One region of the Pseudoduganella sp. GW821-FHT05F09 genome, then DNA from elsewhere that is predicted to be linked to it. Evidence: riboswitches for the same ligand, from Rfam matches in the RefSeq annotation. Region 1 holds a riboswitch; each other region holds the start of a gene.
The links. A riboswitch is a leader RNA that binds a small molecule or an ion and turns the genes downstream of it on or off. The one in region 1 is predicted to bind cobalamin.

Region 1 (4,409 bases):
CGGGAAGTGCACGCGGCGGAAGGCGATCTTGTCGCCCTGCTGCTTCACCCACTCGTGCAGCGCCGGTTCGAAGGCGTTGCAGTGCGGGCAGGAATACATGAAGAACTCGATAACTTCCACTTTCTTGCCGGTGTCGGTGCGCACCGGGGAAGCCAGCGTGGTGAAGTCCACGCCTTCCTTCGGCTCAGCGGCGGAGGCGCCGGCTGCGGTGAAAGACAGGGCGGCGGCGGCAATAATCAGGCGCAGGAAACGCATAATGATCCTTCTGGGAATATGAGTGGAGAACGGTGAGACGCCGCGAGATTACCATTTTTTCGCGTCCGCCATCAGGCCGGACAGCAAAAATCCCCGGCCAGCGGGGATTTTAAGCCTGATTTAAGCGCGCATCAGAACTCGTAGCGCGCCGACAGCTTGATCTGGCGCCCGTCCGAACTGTAGATGCCGCCTCGGCACTGGAAGGCCATGCCGTAGTACTGCTTGTCGGCCAGGTTCAGGCCGGCGACAGCCACTTCCCAGGCGCCGAACTTGCGCGCATAGCGGGCGTCCAGCGTGGTGTAGGACGGAATGCGCGCGCTGCAGCTGTTGGTGAAGTCGGAGCCGAAGCGCTGGCTGTCCACCCACTGCGCGCCGATGTCGGCGGTCTGGCCGTCGGCCGGGGTCCAGGTCAGGCGCGCGCTCAGCACGTTCTTCGGCACCAGCACCATTTCGCGGCCGGCGACGGCGCCTTCGGTGAAGGTGGCCTTCACGCGCTGGTAGTGGCCGCTCAGCGTCCAGTCGCGCGCCAGCTCGGCGCTCGCGTCCACCTCGAAGCCCTGGCGCTTGGTCGGCGCCAGGTTGGTGTTGGCGCCAAAGCCGAACGCGCCGGCGGTCGGATCGTAATAGATCTCGTTGCGCAGCTCGTGGCGGAACACGCGCGCGGCCAGCTTGGCGCCGCCGTCGGTGTAGCTGGTGCCCAGCTCCAGGTCGTGCGAGGTCTGCGGCTGCAGCACGGTGTTGGGCACCAGCGTGTAGCCGTTTTCATCGGCGTTGGCCACGCGGTAGCTGTGGCCGGCCTTCGCGTGCAGCGTGGCTTTCGACGACAGCGCATAGCTGCCCTGCACGTCCCACGCGTTCACGCCCTGGGTCACGCCGTAGTTGGCGGTGGACCACGGCGACGGATCGGCGTTGGTCTTCTCGAACAGCTCGCGGCGCACGCCTGCGGCCAGGCGGAAGGCCTCCCACTTGACTTCGTCGCGCAGGTACAGCGCCTTGGATTTCTGCGTGGCCTTGCTTGGGCTGGAGCCCTTCTGCTCGCGGGTCCAGTCGATGAAGTCCACGCCCGCCACCGCTTCGTTCAGCACGCCGCCGAACTGGTCCAGCTTGCGCACGCGCGGCGAGAACTGGGTCTGCTTGCTTTCGTAGTCCAGCACGGAGGACGTGGTGCCGTAGAAGTAAGTCGCTTCCAGTTCCTTGCGGCGGTGCGACAGCTCGGCGGCCAGGTCGTAGCCCGCCAGCTTGGCTTCGACGAAGGCGGTGAAGCGGTCGCTGTCGAGCGCACCGAAGTCCTTGGGCGTGGCGGCCTGGCGCGGGTTGGCGTCGAACTGGGCCTGGCTCAGCGAGCCGGCGAAGCGCGAGTCCTGGCGGGTGCTCGACAGGCGCACGCCGGCGCGGCCGCCGATAAAGCCCAGTTGCGCGCCGGCGTTCACGCTGCGCGATTTGAAGGCGTTGTTGTCGCGGTAGTTGTCGGTGTCGAGCGCGCCGCCGGACAGGTCGAAAGCCCAGTCGCCGGCGCTGTGGTTCAGCGCCGCGCGGCCTTCGCGCAGGCCGAGCTGGCCCGCTTCGGCGTACACGCTGCCGTGCGTGCCGGCGTTGCGCGCGCCGGGGCGCTTGGTGATGATCTGGATCACGCCGCCGGTGGCGCCGTCGCCGAACAGCACGCTGCTGCCGCCGCGCGTGATCTCGATGCGCTCAACCGAATCGACCGGGATGGTGGACAGGATGGCCGAGCTCAGTTCGTTCTCGGACAGGCGCACGCCGTCCAGCAGCACCACCATATTCTGGCTGCTGTTGGTGCCGAAGCCGCGCAGGTCCAGCGCGAAGTCCGGGCTGCCGTCCAGGCTCTGGTGGCCCAGCACGCCGCCGATCTTGCGGATGGCCTGGTTCACGTCGCTCACGCCGGCGCGGCGGATTTCGGCCGCGCTGATGACGGTGGCGCCGATGGGCAGCAGCGACGGATCGCTGTCGAAGCGCGCGCCGGTCACCACAACCGAAGCAAGCACATCGCCGGCGATCCGGGTTTGCGCAGAAACTGTAAACGAAGCGGCGGAGAAGCACAGCGCCACGGCAAGCGCCAGCGGCGACGAGGCCGGCGCGCGGCAGGAATTCGAGAAGGTCATGTTGTACTTTTATGCGTAGTGAGCATCCGCCTGCGTCCCCGCAGGCCGGATTCAACGAAAGGCTTTCAGCGCTTTCACCTGTTTGGCCGGTATCCGGGCTGGCAAGACGGGACGGGATCACCTTCCGGCGCGGGACTGGCCTGCGCAGTGGTTGTCGATCCAGCCTGCCGCGCATGTACTGCAGGAGCGCGGCGCTTGCGTACCGTTGCGGGGGCAGCACACCTTGGCCGCCGCGCTGCAAAAAAGCGCCGGCTGCCTTGTGTTTCCCGTTTAACTGCGTCCAAGGGCATGGACGCGGGCACCAAAACGCCGCCATTATACTCCCGGCCCCCAGGCGGATGATTTCGTTGGCAAATAATTACGTGCTTCGTTATAGTGGCGCCATGAACCCACACTCCTACCGCAAGCTCGCCGCCGTCCTCGCCGCCACGGCCGCCGCCGCCACGCTGGCCGCGCTGGCGCTGGCGCAAGTCCAGGTCATCGCCATCCCCGAACCCTACACGGACACCGGCATCCCCTTCGCGCCCGCGCAGGCCGCCGCCGTGGCCGCGCCCAGCGCGCCGGACGCCTGGGGCGGCCCGCGCACCGGCAGCGAAGCCACGCTGTCCGACCGCGTGGTGGACTACAAGATCGACGCCACGCTGGACCCGGACAAGCACACGGTGGACGGCAAGCAGCAGCTCACCTGGCGCAACCGCAGCGCGCATCCGGTGCGCACGGTCTACCTGCACCTCTACCTGAACGCCTTCGAACATGCGGGCACCACCTTCTTCACCGAGCACCGCGCCCGAGGCGGCGGCGTCTTCAGCCGCGATCCCAAGGACGGCGAATGGGGCCATATCGACCTGCGCAGCGTGACCCAAGGCGGCGCCAAAGTGGAACAGTCCTTCGTGCAGCCGGACGGCGGCCCGGCCGGCGACCGCACCGTGGTGCGGCTGGACCTGCCGCAGGCTGTGCAGGCCGGCGCCACCACCACGCTGGACATCGGCTTCCACAGCCAGCTGCCACGGCTGCTGGCGCGCAGCGGCTACTTCGGCAGCTTCCACCTGGTGGCGCAATGGTTCCCCAAGATAGGCGTGCTGGAACTGGCGGGCGAGCGCGGCGCCACCAGGCCGCGCTGGAACGTGCACGAATACCACGCCGAAGCCGAGTTCTACGCGGACTTCGGCAGCTACGACGTGAAGCTCACCGCGCCCAAGGACTACACGGTAGGCGCCACCGGCGAACTGCAAGGCGCACCGGTGGAAAAGAACGGCATGCTCACGCACCACTACGTGCAAGGCGACGTGCACGATTTCGCCTGGACCGCCGACAAGCGCTATGCGCCGCCGCTGACGGGCAGCTGGAGCGGTGAGGGCAGCCCGCCGGTCAGCATCAAGGTGCTCTACATGCCGGAGTTCGCGGCCAGCGCCGCGCCCTCGCTCAAGGCCGCGCAGGATGCGCTCACCTACTACTCCAAGACGCTGGGCCCCTACCCCTACAAGACGCTGACCGTGGTGCTGCCGCCGCATAACGCAGGCGAGGCGGCGGGCATGGAGTACCCGACCTTCTACACCGCCGACAGCTACGCCACGGTGGACCCGAAATCGCGCCAGGAATTCGAACTGGACCTGGTCAACATCCACGAATTCGGGCACGGCTACTTCTACGGCATCCTGGCCTCCAACGAGTTCGAGGAGCCGATGCTGGACGAAGGCCTGAACGAATACTGGAATATGCGCATGGCGCGCGAACGCGGGCAGCTGCTGCACCCGGCGCCGCGCTGGCTGCGCGCCATCGGCGTGTCGCCGGGTTTTGACGGCTTCCACTTTGAACTGGGCGGCGCGGTGCGCGAGAACCCGGCCGACCCCGCCGGACAGAACGCCTACACGCGCCTGCAAGGCATAGGCCCGGCCTACAACCGCAGCGCCACCATCTTCCACGACCTGGAAGCGCAGCTGGGCAAGCAGGCCACCGAGCAGGCCTTCAAGGAATACTACCAGCGCTGGCGCTTCCGCCACCCCAGCACCGCCGACCTGCGCGAAGCGCTGGCCC
Region 2 (4,409 bases), on a different contig from region 1:
CCACAGGATGATGCCTTCGCTGCCCTTGTCCGTGCCGCTGCGCGCGTTGGCCTTGTCCGCCATGCGTTCGCCCAGCTGGTAGCCCAGGCGGGTGGGCAGAATGTCGCCGTCGACCGCGTGGAAATTGCGGCCGGTGGGCAGCGCCTCGGGCGAACGCAAGGGGTCGTTGCCCTTGCCCGGTTCAATGTAGTGGCCATCCAGTCCGGCCAGCAGCGCCAGCATTTCGCGGCGCGGCGAATCGGCCAGCTTGGCGGCCACGTCCGGGCCTTCGATGCCGCCCTTCTTCATCGAATCCAGCATCAAATCTATCGATTCCTGCTTCCATGGCCGGCCGAAAATGTGCAGGCCGTGCGGCATGAATTTTTCCTGCAGCTTGGTCAGGTAGTGGCCCACTTCGTGCGCCAGCAAATCGTCGTCGGCCGCGTCGAAACCGATGCCGCGCACTTCCAGCACGTCCGCCATCGACGCCTCCAGTTCGGCCTTCAGGTTCAGCGCGTTGACGCGCTCGCGCATCAGCTTCGCGGCCTGCGCCTTGAGCGTTTCAGAACTGGCGGCTTCAAAGCTCTCAACAACCTGGCGCAGGGCCAGCAGGTCGTCATACAGCGGCGTGGCGGCCAGCGGCGGCGTCAAGTGGTCGACGATGACGGCCAGGCCTCGGCGCTTGGCCTGCGTGCCTTCGCCCACGCCGTCCACAATGTAGGGGTAGATGCCGGGCAGGTCGCCCGCGATCAGGCTGGGGTAGTCGTCGGAGCTCAGGCCGACCGCTTTACCGGGCAGGAATTCGTAGGTGGAGTGGCGGCCGACATGCACCAGCGCGTCCGCCTTGAAGCGGTCGCGCACCCAGTGGTAGAAGCCCAGGTACTGGTGCGGCGGCGTGATGCTGGTGTTCGCGTGCAGCAGTTCCTCGTCCACTTCCCAGCCGCGCGGCGGCTGCGGGCCGATGAAGACATTGCCGAACACCAGGCCGGGCACCAGCAGCTTGCCGCTGTCGACCATGATTTTTCCGGGCGCCGCGCCCCAGCCTTTCAGGCCTTCGATGCCGTAGCCGGACAGGCGCTTGCTGAGCGGCGCCAGCGCGCCGCAGCCGGCCTTGCCGGACTTGCCGCCCTTGGCTGCCTTGCCATCCTTCGCGCCGGCCAGCTCCAGGCAGGCGTGGTAGCCCTCCAGCAGTTCGGCCAGGCCTGCGATGGCCGCTTCGCGCTGCGGATGGTCCGCGCCTTCCACCAGGTGCTGCAGTTCCTTGATGATGACCTCGGCCTGCTTGCGGCCCAGCGCGCGTTCGCCGTTCGCTTCGGCCTCCAGCACGTCGGCGTGCAGGCGGCCCAGCAGCCCGCTGGTCATTTCGCCCTGCACGCGCGGCGGCAGCGTGGCGAACCAGCGGCCATAGTCGGCCGCGCTCACGCTGTTCACCGTGCCGCTCAGCTCACGCAGCGCGGCGCGGTCCTCCGGCAGGTTCACGCCGTGCGCCATGATCATGTCCAGCAGCGCCTGCGGCGATTCCGGCAGCGGGCCGGTGCTGTAGCCCGCCGCCTTCATCGCGTTGAGCATGTCGAACAGCGAGGCCGGCACGTCCAGATTGTCCGCGCCGATGTTCTGGCGGCCCGGCGGGTGGTTGTAATAGATCAGCGCCACGCGCTTGTCGCGGTTGGCCTTTACGCGCAGCGCCAGCCAGCGGCTCACGCGCGCGCCGAGGCGCCCGGCTTCGTCGGCCAGCACCACCGGCGGACGGTTTTCAATGCCGGTCTGCTTGTCGCGCTGCGGCTGGCCCAGCGCCGCCACCACAATGGGCTGGCCTATGCCCTGCAGCTCCGGCAGCGCCACGCGGTACTGCACCGAGTCCGGCGGCAGGCCGTCCGGCGACAAGCGCCATTGCACGGCGCTGCGGTCGGACAGGCGGATGGCCTTGAAGACCGGCACATTGAGCCGCTTGAACGCTTCGGTAACCGCTTCGCGCCCTTCGGCCGCACCCACCACGAAGTCCTGCAGCACCACCAGCGCCGCCGGCTGGGCCGGCACCACCAGCTCGGGCAGGCGCTCCAGCGCCTCGCGCGAGGCGCCGCCCCAGCGCGTGAGCACCTGCACGCAGGGCTGGCCGCGCTGTTCGATCTGCCGGCACACGGCGGCGGGAACCATGCTGTCCATATTCGACAGGTCCAGCACCACCACGGTGGGCTGCGGCTTCAGTCCAAGCTGCGCGCCCTTGCCCCAGGCCTGCGCGTCAGTCAGCTCGCGCTGGCCCACGCGCACGCGCAGCGTTGGCTCAGGCAGCGGATCAGCAAGCTTCATGGCCGGATTGAGCAGGTGCGCAAACAGCGCCGCCGTATTGTCCACGCCGCCCGCCTGCCAGACCTGGCGCGCCGCCAGCCAGCGGCTCGCGGCGGGGTCGGCCTGCGCAGCTTTCAGGGCAGCAGGCGACGGCGCTTCGGAGGACAGTTCGCGCAGCGTGTCCGGCGAAAAGGCCTGCATGCCGGCGCGCCCGTCGCGGCTCATCAGGCTCAGGCTCGCTTCGCCGTTGAAGGCCAGCACGGCGGTCTGCGCGCGTACATTGCGCGGCAAGGCGTCCTTGAGGCGGCGCGCCGGGTCGCCGAACAGCGACACGGCCAGCACGCTGTCGGCCTGTTTGATCCACAGGCCGGCGTCACGCTCGCTGGCGGCCATCCACTGGGCCGGCGTGCGCAGCACGATGCGGTCGCCGGGATGGCTGGCCAGATGGCGGTGCGCGGCCTCGATGGCGGCCGGCGCGGCGCGCTCGGTGACGATGGCGAACAGATTGGCCGCAGGCGCGTGCGCACAAGCGCAGGCGCACAACAGCGCTGCGGCTAGCCGCAGGAGTATGGAAGTGCCCAATTTGAACTTTAGCAGTGACTGCGCGCCAGGCGCGCAGGAAAACAGGCAAAACCACACCCCGGGTTTTTGCACAATCTTCGTGACTGGCCGGTCTTCTGGCTGGCCTTCATCCTTCCCTGGCCCTGCCTTCCCGTGCAATGCACAGTGGCGTTCGGTCAAAGTCGTCAGGCTTACAGCAGCGGGGGCTGCGCCGGACTGGCTCGCAATGAAAATCGCGCGCGTCACCGGCTTCCCGTTTCACCCTCCAGCCGACAAGCGGGAGGGCACCATTCACGTAATGCCGCGATTCTACCGTACCCGGCGCCTGGATTGAACAAATTTGAGCGGCGTCATGAAACCCATTCGTTGCGCTGGACGGACGCCGCAGCGCGCATTAAGGTTTTTGCACCGCACGGAAAAGGAAGGCCATGGAACCATCCACTTGCAGCCCCATCGCCCCGTCCGGGGCGGAGATTGAACCGGCCGCAAACTGGCCCGCCCTGCTGGCGGTGGCCGTGTTTTCTGCGGCCCTGTTCCAGGGCTACTGGCTGGCCGAGCGCCTGCTGCGCAATTACCCTTCCGTCACACTGCCTGCACTGGGCGCCGTGCTGGCGGCCTGCATCGCGGCGTCCGGCATAGGCTACGGGGCGGCGCCCCGGCCACTGCGCACGCTGATGCGCGGCCTGGCCATTTCCTGCGGTCTTTACAGCGTCCTGCTCTACCCTTCGGTCCCGGCAGTTGCGCATGATTTCAATGGCTGGAGCCAGTTCATGCTGTCCGCCGCCTGGCTGAGCGCCGGGCTGGCGGCACTGCTGGCCATGCGGCGCCCGGCCTGGCTGCTGTATTGCGGCTTCTATGCCTACTGGGTCAAGCATGCGGCGGGCTATATCACCGGCTTTCCCTACGAGACGCTGCTCGATGTCTATCCACTGATACAGCTGCCGGCCTACCTGGCCGTGTCCGTGCTTGCGCTGGAGCTGGCCAAGCGCGCGTGGCCGGAGGGCGGCAAGCACCTTGCCGGCGCGGCGCCCTACTGGGCCATCCTGTTCATCGCGATTGCCATGCAGGCGGCGAACTACTTTTATTCCTCCCTGGCCAAGGGCGGCCTGGATGGCGGCGTGCTGGACTGGGTGCTCAACAACGAGAACCGCAACATCTATCACATCGCGCTGCACAACAAGCAGCTGCTGTGGGGCGACTGGACCGCGCTCACCAGCGCGGTGTCCGGCTTGCTGCAGGTAGTGGGACGGCCGTTCGCGGTGGGCGTTTTCCTGATCCAGCTGTCGGCCATACTGGTGTTTGCCAACCGGCGCTTGCTGCTGGTCCTGTTCACCTTGTTCGACCTGATGCACCTCGGGATTTTCATACTGGCCGGGGCGAATTTCTGGACCTGGTTCATGGTGAACCTGTCCATCATCGCCGCAGCGTCGCAGCTGCCGCGCAGCGCGTTCAACTGGCGCACGGGCGCGGCGGGCGCGCTCGCCATTGCGCTGTCGCCGCTATTCGCCCATGTCGCCAGGCTGGGATGGTATGACAGCCTGGCCGTCAATGAAGCGTATTTTGAAGTGGTGAAAAAGGACGGC
Region 3 (4,409 bases), on a different contig from region 1:
CCAGTCGCGCGCGAACTGCCAGGTGGCGTACAGGTTCAGCAGGCTGTAGCCGCCCAGGCGGCGGGCGTTGGCCGCGTCGTCGAAACGGCTGCCGGACACTTGCAGCTCGGCGCCGGCGGCCACTGCGCCGCTGGCGTATTCTACGCTGGCGTTGCCGTGTTTTTTCGCGCGGCGCGCCAGCGATTTGCCGGTGGTCTCGTCTTTCGGGTCCTGCCAGTCGGCGTTGCCGGCCACGGTGAACGCGCCCAGGCGGCGGCTGGCGCTCAGCGACACGCCTTCCAGCATGGCGTGGTTGACGTTGTAGGCGCAGCTGCCCTTGCGTGCCGGGTCCGGGCACGGGGTGGTGGTCACCAGCATGTCGGTCAGCTTGTTGCGGTAGATGCTGGCGCCGAATCCGGTCACGCCGTCGTCGTACTGCAGGCCGGCTTCGGCGTTTCGGCCTTGCTCGGGCTTGTTGTTCTCGTAGCCGAAGCCGGGGTAGTACAGCTCATTGAAGGTCGGCGCGCGGAAGCTGGTGGCGTAGCTGGCGCTGGCGCGCAGCGCGCTGCTGAAGCGGTAGCCGTAGCCGGCCGAACCGGTGGTCTTGGTGCCGTACTGCGAGCTGTCGTCCGCGCGCAGGCCGAAGGTGGCCAGGTGCGCGCCGCGCTTCAGGCTGTAGGCGCCGGCGTAGGAATCGGTCTTGCGGACCTTGCCCAGCGCAGGCGTGGTGCCGGACACCACTTCTTCTTCGCGGTGGCCGAACAGCACTTGCAGGGTGTCTTCGCCGATGCGGAAATCATTCTGCCAGGTGGCGTCGGTCTGCTTGCTTTCGATGCGGCTGTAGGCGCTGGCCACGCCGGTGTCGGAGACCGAGGTGTCCTCGGCCTTGGCCAGCTGCACGGTGCTGTGCCAGTTGGCCGACAGCTGGTTCTTGCTGAATACGCCGATGTTGGCTAGCTTGGTCTGGCTGCGCGTGTCGTAGCGGCTGGCGCCGCTGTCGAACTGGCCGTCGGTGCGGCTGTTCAGGAACACCAGGCCCAGGCCATGGCCCTTGGCGACCTGGAAGCCGAACTGGCCGGAGGTGCTCACGCGGTCGTAGCCGTCGTCGTCGGCGTTGTAGCTGGTGCTGCCAGGCTTGGTGGCGGAGAAGCCGTCCGACTTTTCCTTGCCGGCGCTGAGCGCGTAGCTGAAGCTGTTGTCGCCCTCGGTGGCGCCGAAGATGCTGGCGTCGAATTTGCGGGTCTTGTCGCTGCCGGCGCCGAGCGAGGCCGACACGGTCTGCGGGCCAGCGCCCTTTTTCGTAAAGATCTGTATGACGCCGCCAATGGCGTCGGCGCCGTACAGGGAGCTCATGGGACCGTAGACGATTTCAATGCGGTCGATCGCCTGCAGCGGAATACCGGACCAGCTGGCGGTGCCGGACGACAGGGAGCCGATGCGCACGCCGTCCACCAGCACCACGGTCTGGTTGGCGTTGGCGCCGCGCAGGAACACGCTGGAGTTGGTGCCGGGGCCGCCGTTGCGGGAGATCTCGATGCCGCGCTGGCGCTGCAGCAGGTCGGTGATGGAGCCGGCGCCGGAGCGCGCGATGTCTTCCGCGCCCAGGGTGACGATGTCGCTCAGCACGTCGCGCTGCAGCTGCGGCGAACGGGTGGCGGTGACGATGACGCTGTCGGAAGCGGTGGTCTGGGCGTAGGAAGGCGTGCACAACGCCATAGGAATAGCCAGCGCAAGCGACGTGGCGGCCGCGTGCCGGATTACAGGAGAGCTCATATTATTTCTTTGTATAGTATGCAACCAGCCTACTTCCCCGTGGGCTGGATTGAACAGATGCGCGCAGCGCATCCACCTGCTTTGGCCGGTATCCGGGCTCGCAAGTTGAACTGCCTCACCTTCCCATGCAAAGCACAGTGGTCTTAAGGAGGCAGCTTGTCGCTGTGGGCGACACTTGTTTACCGTTGCGGGGGCAGCACACGTTGGCCGTTTTCCTTGTGGGGAGCGGCGTCGTGTTTCCCGTTTAACTGCGCGCATGGACATGCGCGCGGGCACCAAAACGCCGCCATTATATCGGCTTCAGGCGACAGCTTCCAAAATGACAGTTTCGCCGTAGGCGATTTTGTGCGGCGCGGCGGCGGCCCGCAGCGCGATTTCCTCGAGAGGGAGGCCGGCTTTTAGGCCGGCTTCGAGCGCCATCAGCAGGCGGATGGTGCCGGCGTGGCAGATGATGGCGGCGCGCCGGTGCCCGTGATCGTGTTCTTGCTTGCTCCGGTCCAGCAGCTCCGCCCGGAACGCCGCCACGCGCGCCGCCACCTGCAGCACGCTTTCGCCGCCGCCGGGACGGTAGTTCGCCAGGTCCGCCGCCCATGCATCGATCTCGGCGCGCGGAATGTCGTCCCAGCTGCGCAGCTCCCAGCCGCCGAAATCCATTTCCGCCAGGCGCGCGTCCAGCGTGTGGACGCCAAGGCGGCCGGCCAGCACGGCGCAGCGCTGCAAGGGACTGGCGTAGACAGGCGTACCGGGAGGGATGCTGGCGCTGCCCAGCAGCGCGGCGTGCACGCGCTGGATATCGTCCTGCGCTGCGGGCAGGTCGCTGCTCCCGTAGCAGACGCCCGGCGCCACCAGCGGCAGCGGATGGCGCACCAGGATCAGGCGCATGCCTACGCCTGCCATGCGCCGTGGCCCAGCCCGGCCAGCACGCACAGATAGATCAGCACCTCGGCCAGCTGCTGCACCGCGCCCAGACAGTCGCCCGTATAGCCGCCGATGCGGCGCTTGAATTTGCGGCCCAGCCAGACGGCGGCGGCCAGCGCCGCCAGCGTCGCCGCGCCGATGGAAATCCAGGGCAGCCATCCCATACAGCCGATGAGCGCTGCAGGCAATGCGGCGCAGGCGCACGCAATGCCGAATTCGGCGCCGTTCATTTCCTGCGCCATGGGCTTGGCCTTGCCCTCGGCGCGCGCGTATTCCATTCGCCAGATCAGCGAAGTGGCGGCCAGCCGGGAAAGCGGATGCGCCAGGAACAGCGCGGCCACGGCCACGGCGGGCGGCAGCATGGCCAGCGCCGTGCACTTCACCGCCAGCAGGCAGATGGTGCCGATCGCGCCATAAGCGCCGATGCACGAGTCCTTCATGATCTCGAGCACGCGCCCGGGCGTCATGCCGCCGCCAAAGCCGTCGCACATATCGGCAAAGCCGTCCTCATGGAAGGCGCCGGTGGCATAGATGCCCGCCGCCGTCGCCAGCAGCACCGCCACCGGCGCCGGGAAGAGCCACGCCGCCGCCGCGTACACCGCCGCCGCGATAGCCGCCACTACCAGTCCCACCAGCGGGAAGTAGCGCGACGCATGGTGCAGCCAGGACGGTTCGAAGCCCACCCAGCGCGGAATGGGCAGGCGCGTGAAGAACTGCAGCGCTATAAAGAACAGGCGGAGCTGATGCATGGCGGCCTGGATTTACTCTGACTTCTCGCTGACCTGGGCCGACTCAAAGGTCGCCATCTGGTTCACGAAATTCACCGCCGCCTGCAGCAGCGGCAGGGCCAGCGCGCTGCCGGTGCCCTCGCCCAGGCGCAGGCCCAGGTTCAGCAACGGGCGCGCGCCCAGGTTCTCCAGCATCAGCTTATGGCCGCTTTCGTCCGAGCAGTGCGCAAACACGCAGTAATCGAGAATGGCCGGCTGTAGGCGCGCCGCAACCAGCAGCGCGCTGGTGACGATGAAGCCGTCGATCAGCAGCACCTTGCGCAGCTCGGCCGCCTTCAGCATGGCGCCCGCCATCATGGCGATCTCGAAGCCGCCGAACGCCGCCAGCGCTTCCAGCGGCGCGGTGGCGCCGGCATGCTTTTCAGCCGCCGCTTCAATCACGCGCTGCTTGTGCAGCACGCCGCCGGCGGACAAGCCCGTGCCCGCGCCCACGCATTGCGCCGCAGGGATGCCGGTCAGCCTGTGCATCAGCGCTGCGGCCGCAGTGGTGTTCCCTATGCCCATTTCGCCGAAGCCCAGCACATTGCCCGTCACGCTGGCAGCGAGCGCCTTGCCGTGCTCCAGCGCGGCGGCGCACTGCTCCGCCGTCATGGCCGGCTCCTGCGCAAAGTTGCGCGTGCCGTGCGCCACCTTGCGGTCGTGCAGGCCGCCGCGCGGGCCGAAGTCATGGTTCACGCCCGCGTCCACCACGTGCAGTGCGCAGCCCATCTGTTTTGCAAACACATTGATCGCCGCGCCCTCGGCCAGGAAGTTCTCCACCATCTGCCAGGTAACGTCCTGCGGATAGGCCGACACGCCTTCCGCCACCACGCCGTGATCGCCCGCGAAAACCAGGATGGCCGGCTCTACTATAGAGAGGGCAGTCGTGCCCTGGATCAGGCCTATCTGTTTAGCCAGCGTTTCCAGTACGCCCAGGCTGCCGAGCGGCTTGGTCTTGTTGTTGACGGCGCG

Region 2: it holds a riboswitch for cobalamin, as region 1 does, so the genes downstream of both, AC07S4_RS17950 (cobaltochelatase subunit CobN) here and AC07S4_RS05905 (TonB-dependent receptor) in region 1, are expected to answer to the same signal.
Region 3: it holds a riboswitch for cobalamin, as region 1 does, so the genes downstream of both, AC07S4_RS30205 (TonB-dependent receptor domain-containing protein) here and AC07S4_RS05905 (TonB-dependent receptor) in region 1, are expected to answer to the same signal.

The regions. Positions count from the first base shown of each region.
Region 1 is NZ_JBWKSD010000002.1:158,628-163,036, forward strand. It holds gene AC07S4_RS05900 (thiol:disulfide interchange protein DsbA/DsbL) at 1-255, opposite strand, end outside; gene AC07S4_RS05905 (TonB-dependent receptor) at 387-2,375, opposite strand; cobalamin riboswitch at 2,443-2,696, opposite strand; gene AC07S4_RS05910 (M1 family metallopeptidase) at 2,759-4,409, shown strand, end outside.
Region 2 is NZ_JBWKSD010000005.1:251,448-255,856, forward strand. It holds gene AC07S4_RS17950 (cobaltochelatase subunit CobN) at 1-2,847, opposite strand, end outside; cobalamin riboswitch at 2,916-3,133, opposite strand; gene AC07S4_RS17955 (hypothetical protein) at 3,255-4,409, shown strand, end outside.
Region 3 is NZ_JBWKSD010000018.1:13,753-18,161, forward strand. It holds gene AC07S4_RS30205 (TonB-dependent receptor domain-containing protein) at 1-1,752, opposite strand, end outside; cobalamin riboswitch at 1,819-2,047, opposite strand; gene AC07S4_RS30210 (histidine phosphatase family protein) at 2,053-2,634, opposite strand; gene AC07S4_RS30215 (adenosylcobinamide-GDP ribazoletransferase) at 2,637-3,419, opposite strand; gene cobT (nicotinate-nucleotide--dimethylbenzimidazole phosphoribosyltransferase) at 3,432-4,409, opposite strand, start outside.